4 regions of the Methylobacterium synurae genome follow, and region 1 is predicted to be linked to each of the others. Evidence: predicted binding sites of a transcription regulator. Region 1 holds the regulator's gene; each other region holds the start of a gene.
What was found. Region 1 encodes PhoB, which activates phosphate uptake and scavenging genes when phosphate is short. Its sites were predicted from a motif close to TGTCATNNANCTGTCAT; they were not measured.
Positions count from the first base shown of each region.

Region 1 (3,204 bases):
GGACCTGTCGCACCGCGTCTCGTTCCTCACTGCGGCGGCGCCCCCGCCCGAGGCCGTGCTCGCCGGGATGGCGGAGGCGGGATTCGACGTCACCCACGTCTACGGGCTGACCGAGACCTACGGCCCGGCGGTGGTGAACGAGTGGCACGCCGACTGGAACGCCTTGGGCAAGGACGAGCAGGCCGCCCGCAAGGCGCGCCAGGGCGTGCGCTACCCGCCGCTCGAGGCGCTGGACGTGCTCGATCCCGAGACGATGCAGCCGGTGCCCGCCGACGGCGAGACGCTGGGCGAAGTGATGTTCCGCGGCAACGTGGTGATGCGCGGCTACCTCAAGAACCCGACAGCCACCGAGGCCGCCTTCGCGGGCGGCTGGTTCCATTCGGGCGATCTCGGGGTGAAGCACCCGGACGGCTACATCCAGCTCAAGGATCGCTCGAAGGACATCATCATCTCAGGGGGCGAGAACATCTCGTCGATCGAGGTCGAGGAGGCCCTGTTCAAGCACCCGGCGGTGGCCGCCGCCGCCGTGGTCGCCAAGCCCGACGAGAAATGGGGCGAGACGCCGTGCGCCTTCGTCGAACTGAAAGGCTCCGAGATGGTCTCGGCCGAGGAGCTGATCGGCTGGTGCCGCCAGTCGCTGGCCGGCTTCAAGGTGCCCAGGCACGTCGTCTTCACGGAACTGCCGAAGACCTCGACCGGCAAGGTGCAGAAATTCGTGCTGCGGGAGATGGCGAAGGCGTTGTGAGACGGGTTCGACCTGAACTGTTCCGGCCGCAATAAAGGGCGGGATCCCCCTCTTCGCCGTGGATGCAGGGCTGTCCGGGGAAAGAAAGTATCGCTGGTCTTGAACCCTCCCCCCTCTGCGGGGGAGGGTGCCCGGCGGCGCCGGGCGGGAGAGGGGAACCACGCTTCCGGATGAGGCGGAACCGTTCTGACTGGCGCCCTCTGAATCAGCGTCGCGCTGCCCCTCTCCCGGCCTGCTCCGCAGGCCACCCTCCCCCGCAGAGGCTAGCGTGTTCACACTTCTCGGTTCGAGAGCTTCTCCGGTGAAGGTCGCGCGCCTCTCCTCCCCCCGGCGATCCCGGGCTTGCCCGGAATCGCTGCAAGTTGTGGGGAGGAGTTGGAGGTGGGGGTGGTGCCGCGTAGAGCGCGAGGCTACTCCGGCACCACCCCCATCCCTAACCCCTCCCCACAAGGGGGAGGGGAAAGCGCGCATATTTACAGAGGGTTAGCTCACGAAGGAGAAGTGTGAATCCGCTAGCCCGCAGAGGGGGGAGGGGGAACTTGCGCTCTTCTTGCCGCGAACAGTTCACACGAAGACCGTATCACGCCTCCGGCGCGAACATCTCGTCGAACGAGTAGCCCGAGCCCCGCACGGTGCGGATCGGGTCGCTGTCGCGGCCGCGGTTGATCGCCTTGCGCAGGCGGCCGATATGCACGTCGACGGTGCGCTCGTCGATGTAGACGTCGTGGCCCCATACGCCGTCGAGCAGCTGCTCGCGGGAGAACACCCGGCCGGGGCTCTGCATCAGGAATTCGAGCAGCTTGAACTCGGTCGGGCCGAGATGCAGCTCGCGACCGTCGCGGCGGACGCGGTGGCTGACCCGGTCGAGCTCGATGTCGCCGGCGATCAGGAGGTCGGCGACGTGGGCGGGCTTGGCCCGCCGCAGGAGCGCCCGCACCCGCGCCAGCAGTTCCGGCACCGAGAACGGCTTGACGATGTAGTCGTCGGCACCGGTGGCGAGGCCCCGCACCCGGTCGCCCTCCTCGCCGCGGGCCGTCAGCATGATCACCGGCAGCCGCTCGGTCTCGCGGCGGGCGCGGATGCGCCGGCACAGTTCGATGCCGGACAGGCCCGGCATCATCCAGTCGAGGAGGACGAGGTCCGGCACCTGCTCGCGCAGGCGGATATCCGCCTCGTCGCCCCGGGCGACGGCGTCGACCTCGAAGCCCTCGGCCTCGAGGTTGTAGCGCAGGAGGAGGGTGAGGGCTTCCTCGTCCTCGACGATCAGGATGCGGGTACTCATCGGGGGCACTCAGGCGGGGCGGGGGTAAAGGCCCGCCGGGCCGCAAGGCCCGGACGGGCGTCGCCCTCAAGCCTCGGGCGGGGTGTCGAGGGTGGCGAAGCTCGAACGGTCGTTCTTCGGACGCTCGGTCGGCAGGGTCTCGCCGGTGGCGAGGTAGTGGATGGTCTCGGCGATGTTGGTGGTGTGGTCGCCGATGCGCTCGACGTTCTTGGCGCAGAACAGCAGGTGCGTGCAGAACGTGATGTTGCGCGGATCCTCCATCATGTAGGTCAGGAGTTCGCGGAACAGCGAGGTGTAGAGCGCGTCGATGCCGCCGTCCCGGGCCCAGACGTCGAGGGCCGCGACGGTGTCCTGGGTGGCGTAGGCGTCGAGCACGTCCTTGAGCTGCTCCTGGACCAGCTCGTTCATGTGCTCCACGCCGACGACGATCTTCTGCAGCTGGACCTGGTCGGCGATGGCGACGACGCGCTTGGCGACGTTCTTGGCCAGATCCCCGATGCGTTCGAGGTCGCCCGAGACGCGGATCGCCGAGATCGTCTCGCGCAGGTCGACCGCGAGCGGCTGACGGCGGGCGATGAGGAGGATGGCCTTCTCCTCGATCTCGCGCTGCAGCCCGTCGAGACGCTGGTCGGTGGCGATCACCGCCTGGGCGAGGGCGGCGTCGCGGCGCAGGAGCGCTTGGCCGGAATCGGCCACCATCTTTTCGGCGATGCCGCCCATCTCGGCGATGCTGCGCCGCAGGTTCTGCAACTCCTGATCGTAGGAGGTGACGATGTGGCTCGACATGGGATCTGGCTCCTCGCGCGGAGGTGGAGCGTAGGCTTGTGCCGGCCCGGCAGACCGGGCCGGCGGATGATCGCGTCAGGCCTCAGCCGAACCGGCCGGTGATGTAGTCCTGGGTCTGGCGCTTCGACGGGTTCATGAACAGCCGGTTGGTCGGCCCGAACTCGATCAGCTCGCCGAGATACATGAAGGCGGTGAACTGCGAGATGCGCGCCGCCTGCTGCATGTTGTGGGTGACGATGGCGATGGTGAACTCGCCCCGCAGCTGCTCGATCAGTTCCTCGATGCGGCCGGTCGAGATCGGGTCGAGGGCCGAGGTCGGCTCGTCGAACAGGATCACCTCCGGGCGCTGCGCCACCGTGCGGGCGATGCAGAGGCGCTGCTGCTGGCCGCC
Region 1 is NZ_JAAQRC020000001.1:6,218,743-6,221,946, forward strand. Features, by position in the region: gene HBB12_RS28485 (acyl-CoA synthetase) at 1-745, shown strand, start outside; gene phoB (phosphate regulon transcriptional regulator PhoB) at 1,326-2,027, opposite strand; gene phoU (phosphate signaling complex protein PhoU) at 2,094-2,813, opposite strand; gene pstB (phosphate ABC transporter ATP-binding protein PstB) at 2,896-3,204, opposite strand, start outside.

Region 2 (3,204 bases), 5.3 Mb from region 1:
CCGCTGGCACGACCAGCCGCCGAGTACCGCCAGGGACTTGCAGTAGCGGCGCCTGGATTCCGAATCACCGCTTGTGCGGGATGGTGCAATCCGCTTGCCCGCTTTGTCGACTCCGCGATCGTCCGGTCGCTTCGCGAGCGGCTGGAGAGGGGTCAGCCCGCGAATGGACGAACATCAGGGCTCATGGCACCAGAAGGTAACTTGGTGCATGTCGACAGACGCCGCTCAGCAACCCTCCCCCTTTGCGGGCTATTGCATTCACACATCTCGGTCCGGTGCTTCTTCCTTTGAAGATAGTGCGCCTCCCCCTGTGGGGAGGGGAGGCGCATATACTGACAGATAGTTAGACCTCAGAGGAAAAGTGTGAATCAGCCAGCATCTGCGGGGGAGGGCGACCCCCGCGTCAGTAGGGCCGGGAGTGGGGCAGCGCGGCGCTGATCCAGACGTGCCCTTGAATGTCGCGACCTCTCCGGAAGCGTCGCCCCCCGTCCCGCCCCGCATCCGAGGGGCACCCTCCCCCCTCCCAAACCGGACTTGCCTGATTTGGGCACAGGGATGCGAAACTCGGGCAAGCCAGAGTTTCGTAGGGGGAGGATTCTGGCGCGATAGCCGTCACGCCGATGCAAAACAGGCCAAAAAGGATCCCTCGACCGCGGCCCGAGAGCTTGCTGCAGGTCTGGGCGTCGTCGAGTCGATGCGAAAGGTCTACCGGACACATCGGCCGGCAAGGCGAGGCAACCTGCAGTTAAAAACGAAATCTTGCAGTCCCATCTAAGAAATGGTGCGTCGAAATAGCGACGGAGAAGGACAAGAAAGAAGGAAGACTTCAATCGCCCGGGTCGGGCGGCTCCGACGGTGCCGGGGCTAGGCGAATGTCCTCCAGTCAGGGGCCGCCGCGTCGAACGCTGGCGCGGCGGCGCTGGAGAATTTTTCCGGGCTAGTGCATCACGCGGGTGGACGTCGTCCGCAGGCGACTGATCTCATCCTTCAGGTGAAGCTTTCGCCGCTTGAGTTCTACAACTCGCAAGTCGTCTGTGGAGAGGTGGGTGATTGCGTCCTGGATCTCGCGCTCCAACGATTCGTGCTTACGCTCAAGCTCGGAGAGATGCGTGTTCAGCGACATCAGCCATTGCCTCCTGTCATGTAGGTGACACACGGAGCCTGCCACAGCCCGCGGCCGATGTCTAAGGCATTCCGTATTGCATTTGCGTAATGTGCACCGCAGCACCCGGCCAAGGAGCCCGGCCAAGGAGGGGCTGCACAACCCTGCCGACACACTCGCGACGCCCTTGCCGGAGGCAGGGGCCTGGTTCATGCTTCGCCGCATATTTCCAGGGGCATATCTCCAGAACTTGGGGCGGCGATGGCGTTCGAGTTGAGTGCGGAATCGACGGAGGAATTCGAGACCGAGCTGGCGCGGCTCCGGGAGGAGCATCGCGACCTCGACGACGCGATCGAGGCCCTGTCCGGGGTCATGGCCGGCGACCGCCTGCAGCTCCAGCGGCTCAAGAAGCGCAAGCTGGCGCTTCGCGACCGCATCTCGTTCCTGGAGGACCAGCTGACCCCGGACATCATCGCCTGACGGGTCGGCCGGGCATTTGCACTCGGCTTGCACGAATGCAAATGCGTCGCTACTGCGACAGGATCGGCTGCGGCCCGCTCGCGGCCTGGCAGCGCTTTCTGGAGGATGCGCTTGACGATGGCGGCATCGCCCCCCGTCGCGGTGATCATGGGCAGCCAGTCGGACTGGGCCACGATGCGCCACGCCGCCGAGACGCTCGATGCGCTCGGCATTCCCTACGAGGCCCGCATCGTCTCGGCCCACCGCACCCCCGACCGCCTGGTCGCCTTCGCCAAGGGCGCCAAGGCCGCGGGCTTCCGGGTGGTGATCGCCGGCGCCGGCGGCGCCGCCCACCTGCCCGGCATGGCGGCCGCGATGACGCCGCTGCCGGTCTTCGGCGTGCCGGTCGAATCGAAGGCGCTGTCGGGCCAGGACAGCCTCCTGTCGATCGTGCAGATGCCGGCCGGCATCCCGGTCGGCACGCTGGCGATCGGCCGGGCCGGCGCCGTCAACGCCGCCCTGCTGGCCGCTGCCGTCCTCGCCCTGACCGACGACGACCTCGCCGGCCGGCTCGACGCCTGGCGCGCCCGCCAGAGCGCCGCGGTGGCCGAACACCCGGATACGAGCGCCCCGTGAGCATCACGCCCCCCATCGCGCCGGGCGCGACCATCGGAATCATCGGCGGCGGCCAGCTCGGCCGCATGATCGCGGTCGCGGCGGCGCAGTACGGGCTGAAATGCCATATCTACTGCCCCGATCCCGACAGCCCGGCCTTCGAGGTGGCGGGACGGCGCACGATCGCGGCTTACGACGACGCGGCGGCGCTCCGGGCCTTCGCCGATTCCGTCGACGTGGTGACGTACGAGTTCGAGAACATTCCGAGTGCCGCGGCCGAGATCCTGGCGGCGCGCCGGCCGCTGCATCCGAGCGCCTCGGCGCTCGCCACCACCCAGGATCGGCTGACGGAAAAAAGCTTCGTCGCCGGCCTCGGCATCCCGGTGGCGCCGTTCCGGGCGGTGGACGACGCGGCGGGCCTCGCCGAGGCGATCAGGGAGATCGGCCTGCCGGCGGTGCTGAAGACCCGGCGCTTCGGCTATGACGGCAAGGGGCAGGTGATGCTGCGCGAGGCGGTCGCCGATCCCGCCGCCGTGATGGCGTCCCTGCGCGACCAGCCCTGCATCCTCGAAGGCTTCGTGCCGTTCGAGGCCGAGGTGTCGGTGGTCGCCGCCCGCAACGCGGAAGGGCGCTTCTCGGCCTACAGCCCGTGCGCCAACGAGCACCGCCACCACATCCTCGCCCGCACGGTGGTGCCGGCCCCCGGCATGGCGCCCGAGACCGCCGCGGAAGCGGTCGAGATCGCCCGCAGGATCGCCGACGCGCTCGGCTATGTCGGCGTGCTGGCGGTCGAGATGTTCCTGGTGCGCGGCGCCGACGGCCGGGCGAGCGTGGTGGTCAACGAGATCGCCCCGCGGGTGCACAATTCCGGCCACTGGACCATCGAGGGAGCCGAGACCTCGCAATTCGCCCAGCACGTCCGGGCGATCTGCGGCTGGCCCCTCGGCAGCGCATCGCTCACCGGCACGAGCGTCGAGATGCTGAACCTGATCGGGGCCGAGGCCGACGACTGGACCCGGATCCTCGCC
Region 2 is NZ_JAAQRC020000001.1:873,220-876,423, reverse strand. Features, by position in the region: gene HBB12_RS03965 (GlxA family transcriptional regulator) at 1-46, shown strand, start outside; gene HBB12_RS03960 (YdcH family protein) at 938-1,123, opposite strand; gene HBB12_RS03955 (YdcH family protein) at 1,364-1,582, shown strand; gene purE (5-(carboxyamino)imidazole ribonucleotide mutase) at 1,700-2,197, shown strand; gene HBB12_RS03945 (5-(carboxyamino)imidazole ribonucleotide synthase) at 2,194-3,204, shown strand, end outside.
Region 2: the regulator PhoB is predicted to act here: its motif matches at 1,138-1,154, upstream of HBB12_RS03960 (YdcH family protein).

Region 3 (3,204 bases), 1.4 Mb from region 1:
TGATCTTGCGGCATTTCCTTATCGACGAACCGGTCCTCCGCTTCGTCGAACGATGCGCTAGCCAGCCCTCGCCGCCCCGTCCAGCACTTCGAGCACCAGCGCGTCGCGATGCGCGCGGCCGTACTCGTCGGTCGCCTCGACGGTGAGGCGGTGGGTGCCGGCCGCGAGGTCCCGCGGCAGCCGCGCCACCCAGAGATGCGAGCACGGCTCGGCCTTCACCCAGGACTTCCTGGTCGCCGCGTTGCGGGCATAGAGGGCGGCGACGAACGGGTCCGGCCGGCGCACCCGCGTCATCGGCACGAGCGGACGATCGCCGATGCGGAATGTCACCCGACTGCGCGGCCCGCCGTCGAACAGGTTGACCACCACGTTCGTCGCACCGGCGCTCTCGGCCGGAATCGTCGCGCCGAGCAATTCGTAGAGCCGCGTATCGGGCAGGCGGGCGAGGTCGTCGGCGTGGAACTGGCTCTCCAGCACGATCCGCATCTGGCGGCCGGCATCGTCGCTCGCCGGGACGTAGCGGGTGGTGTAGTGCCGGCCGCCGGTGATGCCGAGCACGTGGAATCCGTGCGGCGTGCCGTCGCGGCTGTCGGCGGTGGCGATGCCGCGCCGGTCCGGCGGACCGCTCCACCACGAGCCCGAGACGGCGGTGAGCACATGGTGATGGTGGGCGTCGTCGCCCGGGGCGCCGGGCCGGCCGTCCGACCCGAGGTAGTGGTGCTCGGTGGTGTGGGTGTGGCCCGAGACGCTGAAGGACGGCCGCCCGGCCAGCAGCCGCAGCAGCTGCGCCCGGTCGGCGGTGCCGATGCCGGGATCGTCCGGCCCGAGATCGCTGGCGAGCGGGATGTGCATCGCCACCACCACCAGGCGGTCCTTCGGCACCTGCGCCAGCAGGTTCTCCACGAAGGCGAGCTGACGCTCGCCGATCCGGCCCTCGTAGCGCCCGCCCCGGCCCGCCGTCGCGGTGGCGGCCCCGAGATAATGGACGTTGTCGAGCATCAGGAACAGCACGCCGCCGTGTTCCAGCGCGTAGTACGGCGCGCCGAAGCTGCGCTTGAAGGTCTCGCGCGAATGGCGGGCGTCCGGCGCCTCGAAGTTGAGGTCATGGTTGCCGCCGATGTGGAACCACGGCACGCCCACCTGCGCGATGAGCCGGTTCTGGCGCGGATAGAGCGAGAGATCGTCGAACAACACGTCGCCCGTCGTCATTCCGAACGCCACCTTGCCGAACTCGCCCCGCAGGCCGAGCACCCGGGCGATGGCGGTGTCGCGCACGAAGGTCAGCTCGGCGTGGCTTTCCGGCTGGGGATCGGTGAACAGCACGACGTCGAAGTCGCCGCTTTCCGGGCGGCGCACCAGGCCGAAATCGACGGATGACGGCAGCGGTCCGGTCGGCGCGATGCCGGGATAGCGGAGCGAGAGATCCGCCGGGGTGCCGGCCGGCTGGTGCAGGTACGAGAAATGCGGCAGCCCGTCGGGCCCCGGCGGCAGGGCGAAACCGGTCGGCTTGACGACGAAGATCACCACCTCGTCGCCGACCGGCAGGGTGTAGCGTCCCTGCGCGTCGGTGCGGGCCACCTCGCGGCCGTTCGAGACCAGCACGTCGGGCAGCCCCGGATCGTCGGGCCCGCGCCGGCCCTTGGCCCCGCGATCCTCGTAGACGATGCCGGCGACCTGTGCGGGCGCTCGTCCCTCGCCTTGCGCGTGTCCCGGCCCCGCACCCGGAGCGCCCTGTGCCAAGGCCGCGAGGGGAGCGAGCGCCAGGGCCGTCGCCCCGGCCAGGGTGGTACGCCGGGTCAGGGTGGTGTGATCCGTCATCGCGGCCCTCGTCCTCCCGGCAGCCCCACCCGCCGGGGCGGATAGGGGCTGCGCGTTGATCTGTGCCGAGGCAATCACGCCTCCTTGACGGTTCGGTGACGGCCTCGCGGTCGTTCTGCCGGCTCAGGCGGCCCGCACGCGCTCCAGGAAGCGGGAGACGCCCCGGCGCAGGTCCTCGGACTGGTGCGACAGGGCCGAGGCCGCGGCGAGCACCTGGTCGGCGGCGGCGCCGGTCTCGCCCGCCGTACCGGCGACGCCGTCGATCGTCTCGGTCACCCTGCGGGCTCCCGTCGCCGCGTGCGAGGCGTTGTGCACGATGTCGCGCGTGGCGACGCCCTGCGCCTCGACCGCGGCGGCGATCGAACGCGTCACGGTGCTGATCTCGCGGATCCGCGCGTCGAAGCCGCCGATCGCCGACACCGCCTGCGCGGTCGAGCCCTGGATCCGGGCGATCTGCGAGGAGATTTCGTCGGTGGCCTTGGCGGTCTGGTTGGCGAGTTCCTTCACCTCTGCGGCGACGACCGAGAAGCCCCGCCCCGCCTCCCCGGCCCGGGCCGCCTCGATCGTGGCGTTGAGCGCCAGCAGGTTGGTCTGGCTGGCGATGGTGGCGATGATGCCGACGACATCGCCGATCTTGCCCACCGCACCGTTCAGTTCCTGCACCAGCTCGGCCGTGCGGCCGGCCTCGTCGGTCGCGGTCCGGGCGAGGTCCGCCGAGGCGGAGGCCCGGCGCCCGATCTCGGCGACGGATTCGCCGAGCCGGCCGGCGGCGTCGGCGACACCGCCGACATGCCCGGACACCTCCCGGGCACCGCCCGAGGCGGCGCCGGACTCGTTCGTCGTGCGGGTCGCCGCCGCATTCATCGACCGGGCGGTCGCCTGCAGCTGGACCGCCGAGGACGACACCGTGTCGACCACGCCGCCGATCGTCGCCTCGAAGCTGTCGGCCATCTCGCGCATCCCGGCGAGCCTCTGCGTCTCCGCCGAGAGGCGCGCCTGCGCGGTCTCGGCCTCGAGGCGGCGGGCCTGACTCATCGCGTCCTTGAACACCCGCATGGCCTCGGCCATCTCGCCGATCTCGTCGCGACGCCCGAGCCCGGGCACCGCGACGTCGAGCCGGCCGGCGGCCAGCTCGCCCATGCCGCGGGTCATCGCCCGGATCGGCTGCAGCACGCCGCGGACCACGCAGACGAGGCCGAAGATCGACAGGGCCAGGGCGGCGGCGAGGATCGCGCCGTTGCGGATCACCATCCGGCCGGCCTCGTCCTCGAGTTCCCGCGCCCGCTCGACCATCACGTCGAGCGCGACGTTGGCGAGATCGACGATGGTGCCCTGGTTGTCGGTGTCGCGACGGCGCAGGTCCTGGATCGAGATGCCGACCGGCCG
Region 3 is NZ_JAAQRC020000001.1:4,789,344-4,792,547, forward strand. Features, by position in the region: gene HBB12_RS22065 (calcineurin-like phosphoesterase C-terminal domain-containing protein) at 58-1,818, opposite strand; gene HBB12_RS22070 (methyl-accepting chemotaxis protein) at 1,942-3,204, opposite strand, start outside.
Region 3: the regulator PhoB is predicted to act here: its motif matches at 1,903-1,919, upstream of HBB12_RS22065 (calcineurin-like phosphoesterase C-terminal domain-containing protein).

Region 4 (3,204 bases), 1.3 Mb from region 1:
GTTCGGAACCGCGCTCAGCCGCGCGACGTCGTTGGCATCGTCGGCACCGCCGATGACCCGCTGGTCGCCCTCGTTGGCGGTGACGAAGTAGGTCGCGCCGCCAGTGGTGAACGACGCGATGCTGTCGGGCTGGAGCAGGCCGAGGATCGGCGTGCCGGCGGGCGTCGCGGCGATCCGGATCGAGGCGGTGCCGCCCGGCCCGTCGCGGTCGGAGGCGTCGAACTCGTTGCCGGGCAGCGAATGATCGACCGCGCCGAGCGGCTGGATCGCGATCGGCGCCGTGCCGGGATTGGTGAGGTCGATCACCGCGACACCGTTCACCTCCTGGAGGGTGACGTAGGCGAAGCGGTTGTCGGGCGAGATCGCGATGTATTCGGGCTCGATGTCGGCGGACGCGGCCTTGCCGGGCGTGATCGCGAGGCCGCGGGCGCGCAAGGTCGCCTCGGCGCCGTCGAGCCCGGTGAACCCGACGGTCGTGGCGACCGAGGCACTGGCCGCGCCGCCCGAGACGTCGATGATCGAGACGCCCCCGACCGGGTTGCTGGCGGCGCTCGCCTGCTCGCCCTCGTTGGCGACGAGGAGGCGGGTGCCGTCGCGGGTGAACACCAGCTGGTCGGGACCGACCCCGACGGTGAGCGAGCGCAGCAGCGTGCCGTCGGCGTTGAACAGCGCGACGCGGCCCGGCGCGTCCCCGGTCGCATTGGCGTAGGCCACCGCCACGAGGCCGTTGAAGACCGCGACCGAGTTCACCGCGCCGTATTGCTCGAGGCCAGAGAGCAGGATCTCGCCGGTCTTGGCGAGGGAGCCGGCGGCGTCGAGCGCCACGATCTCGATGCGGTTCTCGTTGGTGTTCTGGACGTAGAGCCGGCTGGTGGTCGCATCGTAGGCCACCACCTCGGCGTTCGGCGCGACCGTCGTCGCCGGATCGTTGGTGGTGGCGTAGGCGCCGAGCCGCACGAGCTGGAGCGCGTTGGTGGCGCTCGGCGGGGTCGTGGCGGTCGCGCCCGACAGGCCCTGGAGCGAGGGCGCGGCGTCGTAGATCGCCGTGCCGCCGATCCGGGTGCCGGTATCGTCGTTGAGGATCGTTCCGGTGCCCTGGCCCTTCGCCACCGTGGCGCCCGAGACGTTCGCGACGCTCACCGTGAAGGTTTCCGTCGGCTCGACCACCGTGTCGCCGGTGATGTCGACCGCGAAGGTCGCGCGGGTCTCGCCGGCCGCGATGGTCTGGCGGGTGAGGCTGCGGGCGGTGTAGTCGCTGCCGGCCGTGGCCGTGCCGTCGGCGGTGGCGATGTCGAAGGTCACGCCGCCGGCGGGCGCCGCCGCGCTGAGCGACACCGTGAAGGTGAGCTGCTTGGTGCCTGCATCGCCCTCGCTCGCCTGGACGTCGTCGATCGACAGGGTCGGCAGGGATTGCGCCGCGGTCACCGTGAAGGGAGCGTAGGCGGCGTCGCCGACCCGGGTGGTGGTGTTCTGGGTCCAGGACGAGGTCGTGCCGATGGAGGCCAGGATCTGGTCGCGGGTGCCCGAGGTCGGGCCGGCATAGCGACCGTTGGCGGAGGGGAGCGCAACGGCGCTCTGGCCCAGCGTCAGGCCCGGCGGCAGGGCCGAGGTGCCGGCGCTGGTGGCGTTGCCGGCAAACGTGGTGCCGCCATCGGCGAAGTTGATCGCGTACAGGAAGGTCGGGCTCGCGGCCGCGCCCTGATAGGCCAGGATCTGGTCGCCCGAGGCGTTGAGCGCGAAGTTCTGCGCCGTGAAGACCGGCGAGTTGGTGCCGCCGGCGGCGCTGTCGGTGGTCGGGCGGATCACCGTGCCGGCGGCGAGCGCCGAGGGCGCCGTGTAGGTGTAGGTGCCCTCGCCGGTGCGGAAGGCGCCGGTGCTGGAGCTCCAGCCGTTATCGGTGAAGCTGATGGCCGTTCCGGCCTCGACGTCGCGCAACACCACGAAGGCGAAATCGTCCGGGTTGGTGGCGTCGTAGCCGACGATGGCGATGTCGCCGGCGGCAAGCGTCGTGGCCATGGATTCCAGTGTCTCCGGGCGCGCACGAGGAGCGGCGGCGCCCGAGGCGGCACCACCCGTCAGCGCGAGGCTGTTAGGGCTTATCGGGGAGGGAAAGCGCGCAAGCGGCACCGGGCTCGCGGCGAACGTTCGACGTATCGGACCGGTCGGCGAGGCTGCCTTGTTACAGCATGTTTCGGACTGTGTTCGTTCTGTATGAGTGTTTTGCGACAGTGCTGTGAAGGTTGCCGGGCCGTGAAGGCCAGCCTGTCGCCTCTCCGCGGCGACGGGCGATGGTCGTATCGTTTCCCGGCAAACTATCTTTTCGACGATCCGTCGTTCGCGACGGCAACGCGGCACGAAAAAGCCCCGCCGTCGATCTCTCGACGACGGGGCGCGATCGCCTTGGAGCATTTTCCGACGAAATGGATGCCGTTTCGTCGTAGACAATGCCGCAAAATCAAGAATCTAGAGATCGTCGCGATTGCAAAGCGGTCGTGAAGCGCCCTAGAAAAGCCGGCCGGAGGGTTCTACTGCGTCCCGCCCTTGGCTTCCTTCTGGAATTCCTCGATCACGTCCTTGCCGACGCGCTTCGCCATGTCGGCGGTGACCGGCTCCAGGGCCGCCTTCCACGCCGCCTTCTCGTCGGGAGTGAGTTCGATGAAGGTAGTCCGACCGGACTTCTTCATCTCGTCGAGGGCGTCGGCATTGTCCTTGTCGGCGACCTGGTTGGCGTAGGCGGTCGCCTCCGTCATCGCCTTGTCGAGCTCGGTCCGGATCTCGGACGGCAGCCCGTCCCAGAACTTCTTGTTGGTGATCACTGCGTAGCCGATATAGCCGTGATCGGACAGCGTGATGTATTTCTGCACCTCGTGGTGCTTCTGGGTGAACATGTTCGAAGGCGTGTTCTCCGAGCCGTCGACCACGCCGGTCTGCATGCCTTGGTAGACCTCCGAGAAGGCCATCACCTGCGGGATCGCACCGAGCGCGCGGAACTGCGCCTCCAGCACCTTCGAGGACTGGATCCGCATCTTCAGGCCGCGGAAATCCGCCGGCATCCGCAGCGGCTTGTTGGCGCTCATCACCTTGAAGCCGTTGTCCCAATAGGCGAGCCCGGTGATGCCCTTCGATTGCAGCTTGTCGAACAGGCGCTTGCCGAGCGCCCCGTCGGTGACCCGGCGCAGGGCCGCCTTGTCGGGCAGGATGTAG
Region 4 is NZ_JAAQRC020000001.1:4,940,158-4,943,361, forward strand. Features, by position in the region: gene HBB12_RS22655 (ExeM/NucH family extracellular endonuclease) at 1-2,016, opposite strand, end outside; gene HBB12_RS22660 (hypothetical protein) at 2,251-2,496, shown strand; gene HBB12_RS22665 (TRAP transporter substrate-binding protein) at 2,526-3,204, opposite strand, start outside.
Region 4: the regulator PhoB is predicted to act here: its motif matches at 2,212-2,228, upstream of HBB12_RS22655 (ExeM/NucH family extracellular endonuclease).